Linked DNA regions of Oceanispirochaeta sp. M1. The protein of the gene in region 2 interacts with the protein of the main gene of each other region in a pairwise test. Links are inferred from orthologs where the notes say so. Each region holds a gene or a part of one and is shown on either strand. Other genes may lie near its edges.

Region 1 (3,141 bases), on a different replicon or contig from region 2:
GGTTTTCTGATTGTTATGCCGGGTGTTAATCTGGCCTTATTGATATTGATTGCAGGGCTCGGTGTATCCGAACTCTGGGTAAATTACAGAATATTTGACAAGGAGTAAATCCATGAAGATTATATTAAATCAGGATATTTCCAGCCTTGGTGAAGAAGGTGATGTAAAAGTCGTAACTGACGGTTATGCCAGAAACTTTCTTATCCCCAAGAAACTGGCCGTACCTTTTAACAAAGCCAATCTGAACATGTTTGAACAGAAAAAAATGGCTATTGAAAAAAGAAAAGATACAAAAAGAAAAGATGCCATGGGTATCAAAGAGCGTCTGGCTAAAGAAGTTCTGAACATCTCTATGCCTGCCGGTGATAAAGGAAAGCTTTTCGGTGCTGTTACAGCTGCTACAATCGTAGAAGAGCTCAGCAAGATTGGTCTTACTGTTGAAAAGAAGAAAGTTGAAATTGATGGTAATTCCATCAAAGTTACAGGTAATTCTACAGTAAAAATCAAACTTTACGGTGGTGAAACTGCCGAACTGAAAGTTGTCATCGAAGGTGTCCAGGTTGAAGGTTCTAAACCCGAAGCTAAACCTAAGGCTAAAGTAGAAGTTAAAGCTTCTACTGAAGAAGCTGTTGCTGAAGTAGCTGTTGCTGAAGAAGCTGTTGCTGAAGAAGCTGTTGCTGAAGAAGCCGCTCCCGAAGTATCTGCCGAAGAATCTGTCGAATAAATTCAAGGAACATATGGAATCAGTTTCCCTGAAAGATAAAGTGCCTCCGTATAATGAAGATGCAGAATCTGCTGTACTGGGGGCACTCTTAATAAATTTCAACCTCGATGCTCTGGATATTGTACGTATGTATCTGGGAGTCGGGGATTTTTTCAGAACAGGAAATCAGCATATTTTCAATGCTATTGAACAGCTTGAAAAAAAAGGCAGTGGTGTTGACCTTCTGACATTAATTGAAGAGCTTAAGTCTGAGGCTCTTCTGGAAAGAGCAGGAGGCGCTGCCTATGTCAGCGGTCTCACATCCTCAGTACCCACTACAGCAAATATTGAATACTATTCAAAAATAGTCCGGGAATGCAGCATTCGCCGCAGGCTCCTGACAATTTCTGCAGAAATTCACGCACAGGCACATGATGAATCTAAAGATACTTCCGAGATACTTGAGGAAGTTGAGCGACAGGTATTTGATATCAACGATCAAAGATCAGTTGATTCCATACAGTCTGCCGGCGATGTAATAAAAGAAGCCATATTCGCCATCGAACAGCGTTATTCTCAAAAAGGTGATTTCACTGGTGTACCTTCCGGATTTGATGATCTGGATGCCATGACTACGGGATTCCAAAAATCAGAAATGATTGTTATCGGAGCCCGTCCTTCGGTAGGTAAAACAGCTTTTGCATTGACCGTTGCCGCCAATATCGCCATAAAACAGAAAATTAACTGTGGCTTTTTTACACTGGAAATGACAACACTGTCGGTTATGCAGAGACTCCTGTCCCTGCAGGCTAACATTAATTCAAATAAAATCAGAACCGGACTGCTTAAACCTTCAGACTTCAACAGTCTGACTGATGCAGCCAGCAGCATCTATGATGCCCCCCTCTGGATAGACGATACTCCCAATATGAAGCTTCTGGACCTGAGAGCCCAGGCGCGTCGAATGGTCAGTAAATTTGATGTGAAAATTATATTTGTTGACTATCTTGGACTCATTACATTTGAAGATAAAAGAATCCCGCGGCATGAACAGATGGCCGAGGTCAGCCGGTCTCTCAAGGCACTTGCCCGTGAACTGGATATTCCTATAGTTGCATTGTCCCAGGTAGGACGTCAGACCGAAGGTAAGGCCCCCGGCCTGGCAGACCTCCGTGAATCAGGTGCAATTGAGCAGGATGCCGATGTGGTTATGTTCCTCCATAGAGAGAGAGGGATTGACAGTCATGAAGGAACACCTGAAAATATAGAGACAGAACTGATCATTGCCAAGCAGAGAAATGGTCCCGTCGGTGTTGTTAAAATGGCTTTTATACCCCATTTTACCAAGTTTGTTCCTCTGGCACACAGTAATTAGGAGTTTGAATGACTTTTATTGAAAATTATAATCTTGATGAGATTAAAAATGAAGTTAAAGATGTTGCTTACAATGAGCTTGAGAAGCAGCTTTCTTCTATTTCTGATGATGACATCTGTAAATGTACAGACTGTGTACAGGATATGGCATGTTATACCCTTAATCAGATAAAACCACGTTATACTGTTTCACTTCTTGGCAGTCTTTTTACCAAAGCGGAGACAGAAGTCCTTATAAAGGATATTGAGACAGTTGTGTCTATGGCTATTGAAAAAATAAGCCAGAATCCATTGCACAGTAAATCCTGATAATTTCAATTGAGATAATAAAACCCCGCCGGTAAACAGCGGGGTTTTTTTTGCCTTAACGTCTAAGGCTTATGGGTTTCAGGATTCCGGAGCTGCTAAAGTTTTAATACTGAAGCTGCTCCCCACCGATCGTCCAGTAGTCGTGGAAAAGCTGTTAATCTTTGAAGCCGCCGCTCTGTCGCTTATGACCGGTTTGGAACCTGTTGCCGCATTGATGGATATCCAGTTTTCATCACTCAGCAGGTAATAATCCAGAATTTTTATCCCTTTCTGAGGATCAAAGAGGGTCAGAGATCCGTCACTGTTAATGATATAGAGAACCGACTGATGATAAAACATATTTTCAATATTTCTATCATAACTCCAGGTCCGTCTCTGAGTCCCCCTGATTTTTATAATATCCCGACCCGTAATACTTCCATAGAGTGTGGGAGTATAGGAGGATGAATCTACAGTTAATATTGAATTGATCCATTCTCCCTTCTTACTGTAGATGGTAGTGACTTCAGAAGGGTTCTCTTTTTGATGACTTCTGATCTCTGTTGAAATTGTACCGTCTTCTTTCAGTTTAAGGCCCGCTGTATAGATGCTGTTGCCCCTCTCAGGACTTAATATGTTGTAAATGAGGAAACGGTTATCATCAAAGGGTGTAATCTCTCCTGTGTCCAGCTGAACTGTCAAAAGGGGATTCTTACTTGTTTTCATCAGTGATTTGCCGGCCAACAATGTGGAATCATCAAGGAAATTCAGACTAA
Region 2 (3,267 bases):
TAATACCCAGCCAGATATTAGGAGCACCCACAGTCTCAGGGCTTGTAATATGGGGCGCCAGAAAGGGAGCTGCTACAAAGATGCTCAGCACTGAAAAACCGGTAAGTACAGCAAAACAGAGAAACTCCTTGTTTCTCACTGGTTCCAGAAGAAGATTCCTGGAAAAAGGCTGCCGTTCATGGGCGTGTACGGGCTCCGGGACTGCCAGGTGAAGAAGAATATCTGCGACTCCAAGAACCCCTATAACAAGATAGATCAGCGCATATATCAGAAAAATATCACTGGAAAAGATATCCAGAAGCCATGTTGCCGAGAAAAAGAAAATGATGTTCATCATCTGAGCCAGGCTGGAGCGTTTTCCAAAGTAGGATGATCTCGTCTTCTCAGGAATAAGAGCAGAGATCCATGTCCACCAGCCGGAACCGGAAATGTTTCCCAGCATATAGGAGAATACAAGAGATACTCCCATTACAATCCAGAGGGCGGTATTTTTATCCCCTCCCATATAAACATAGAGTGCTGCGGCGGCAATGAAAAATGCTGAGGATCGGGAGAGGGTTGTGGTTATTATCCAGACAGGTTTGATTCGTTTTGTCTTTGAATAGAGGTAGATGGCTCCCAGATGGAAGACCCCTGCCATGTTAAGGATAGCCACAAATGTTCCCAGCTGCTGATCACTTGCATGCAGATAGTTTCTAATCATTACAGTGAGAATCTGCTGGGGCTGACAGAAGATAAACCAGACGGAACCCATACCGCCTGCAATCAGAGATATGAATAAAGAACGTTCCACACGGGCGGAGCTTATGCGTTTACCTTTGCTGTCTATCATTAATTATTTCCAGGGCATACGGGCAAAGTATTTTTTTGCCTCATCCGCATCTTCTACTTCCACTTCAAGCTCCATCTCTTCCAGAAGTTCTTTGGGAATCTCTTCAAGAAAGGGGGAGGGCCCTGAGTCAATCATTTCCCGCATCTGTTTTCTTTTCATACAGGATGTAATAAAAAGTTTTTTTCTGGCTCTTGTAATGGCTACATAAAAGAGACGTCTCTCTTCTTCTATATTTTCAGGATCTTCTGCCACCGCACGAGCATGAGGGATAATATCTCTCTCTACTCCTGCAAGGAACACAACATCAAACTCAAGTCCCTTGGATGCATGGATGGTCATAAGATTAACTTTTCCTGCATCCTCATCATCTAATTCGTCTCTGGTCACCAGAGTTATTCTGTTCAGATATTTCTGCAGTGAGGGATTGAGGTTGTCAGGATTCTTTTCCCAGCGGGACATAAACTCGATAAACATAGTGACATTGTCATACTTCCATTTTGCGACTTTATCATTATTGGAGTGCTCATGGAGGAGGTATTCCCAGTAATTTATCTCTTCAACAAGTTCCTGAGTGGTTGCAGCCAGGGCTTTTGTCTCTGAAAAGCGGTCTTTAAAGTCTTCTATAACTTCCATAAACTCACCGAGCCCGGCCTTGAGCTGTGTTGAAATTCCTGAGTCAGCCGAAAACATTAATGCTGTTAAAGAAGAATAGAGTGATTCACCCCTATCCTGTGAAATATTCACCAGAGTTTCCAGGGCCTTCTTACCCACACCCCGCCTGGGAGTGTTGATAATACGCATCAGATTAACATCATCGTCGGGATTATTGATAACCCTGAGGTAGGAGATTATATCTCTGATTTCAGTTCTTTGAAAAAAGCTGGTTCCACCGCTCATGGAGTAGGGAATATTGTGTGTCAGAAGAGCATCTTCCACGGCCTTACTGAGACTGTTTGTTCTGATCAGAATACCGAACTGATCGTATTTCATCTGATCCTGCATTCTAATACTGGCAATGGTAGAGGCGATAAACTCACCTTCTTCTCTGTCATCTTCAGGTAGGCAGTGTTTGATGGTCATCTCATTATGGGAGAGCTCAGTCCAGAGCTCCTTGAGTTTTCTATTTGTATTGTTGGCAATAACCGCATTGGCGGCTTTCAAAATGGTTCCTGTTGAGCGGTAGTTTCTTTCCAGTTTAATCTCAAGAACTCCAGGGAAGTCCTCTTCAAATTTCAGGATGTTTCCATAGTTGGCACCGCGCCAGGAGTAGATAGACTGATCGTCATCTCCTACACAGCAGATATTTTTGTATTTTATTGCAAGGATATGGAGCATTCTATATTGAATTTGAGATGTGTCCTGAAACTCATCTACCATGATATAGCGGAATCTGTTTTGATATTTCTCAAGGATATCTTCCCGCTCTTCAAGCAGCTTTATCGGCAGAGTGATCAGATCGTCAAAGTCCACGGCATTGTAGATTCTCATATGCTCTTCATACTCTTTATAGAGAGGCTTATGCTGATCGTTGGTGTTGTCCCATGGAATCCGCTCTGTCTTGATGGATGAGATGAGATTTCCCAGTTCCATAAGCTCGGGAGCCTCGTATTTCAGCTTCAACTCTCTTGCGGCTTCCTTAAGACAGGAAATCTTGTCATTTGTATCGTAGATTGAAAAATTGGGACGGAATCCCATCTCCGCAAAATTTTCTCTGAGAATTTTCACACCGAAGGCATGGAACGTAGAGAGGGTGAGGTTTGAAAGTTTTTTCCCTGTCAGTTTTTTTACACGTTCTTCCATCTCTCTTGCGGCTTTATTGGTAAAAGTCAGGGCCAGAATATTGGACTGGGGGATGCCGTGATTCAGCATATTGGCAATACGGGTTGTAATGACACCGGTCTTACCGCTGCCTGCACCGGCGATAATCAAAAGAGCGCCGTTTAGAGTATCAACAGCCAGTTTCTGTTCTGGATTTAATTGCATTGAGTTCAAATTCACTTCAGGAAAACCTCGGGATTATATTCTTATCAGTTTTTATACAGTTACTTAATGTACATCTTTTATGAATAAATCAAAGGCACCATGACCGAAAAGCATAATGCTTGTCACGATAGTTCCTGAGATCATCACACCGATGAGTACAGCCAATGCGGTTTTTCTCTTGGATAGTCCCAGAATCCAGGCTCCCAGAGTTCCCGTATAGGCTCCGGTTATGGGTAGGGGGATGGCAACAAAAAGTGTCACACCCAGATAACCGTATTTTTCTACCTTGTCATGCAGCTTATGCCGTGCCTTTTCAATAATCTTGTCAAAGAGACCGGCATAGAAGGACCATTTATAAAAGATTTTATGAAAAGATACAAGAAAGATATACACCAGAGGTGCAACCAGAGCATTCAGAGCAACGCAGAGAGGCCATGCTACATAGAATGGAA

Evidence for each region.
Region 1: the proteins of DV872_RS17155 (region 2) and dnaB interact in binary tests that used the Escherichia coli proteins (3 or more experiments, as listed by UniProt). The link is inferred for Oceanispirochaeta sp. M1 from one-to-one orthologs.

What each region holds. Positions count from the first base shown.
Region 1 is NZ_QQPQ01000023.1:35,221-38,361, reverse strand. What follows is about bases 100-2,907. They hold dnaB (replicative DNA helicase), read left to right. Parts: upstream 100-737; coding sequence 738-2,078; downstream 2,079-2,907. Other genes in these bases: DV872_RS16320 (WD40 repeat domain-containing protein), read right to left, coding at 2,465-2,907; DV872_RS16325 (late competence development ComFB family protein), read left to right, coding at 2,087-2,386; rplI (50S ribosomal protein L9), read left to right, coding at 113-724; DV872_RS16340 (hypothetical protein), read left to right, coding at 100-108. Also shown: more of DV872_RS16340, read left to right, coding at 1-99; more of DV872_RS16320, read right to left, coding at 2,908-3,141. UniProt on the Escherichia coli protein: The main replicative DNA helicase, it participates in initiation and elongation during chromosome replication. Travels ahead of the DNA replisome, separating dsDNA into templates for DNA synthesis.
Region 2 is NZ_QQPQ01000025.1:62,324-65,590, forward strand. The notes cover bases 326-3,259. They hold DV872_RS17155 (ATP-dependent helicase), read right to left. Parts: upstream 2,816-3,259; coding sequence 836-2,815; downstream 326-835. Other genes in these bases: DV872_RS17150 (MFS transporter), read right to left, coding at 326-832; DV872_RS17160 (small multi-drug export protein), read right to left, coding at 2,879-3,259. Outside these bases: more of DV872_RS17150, read right to left, coding at 1-325; more of DV872_RS17160, read right to left, coding at 3,260-3,267. UniProt on the Escherichia coli protein: Rep helicase is a single-stranded (ss)DNA-dependent ATPase involved in DNA replication; it can initiate unwinding at a nick in the DNA. It binds to ssDNA and acts in a progressive fashion along the DNA in the 3' to 5' direction.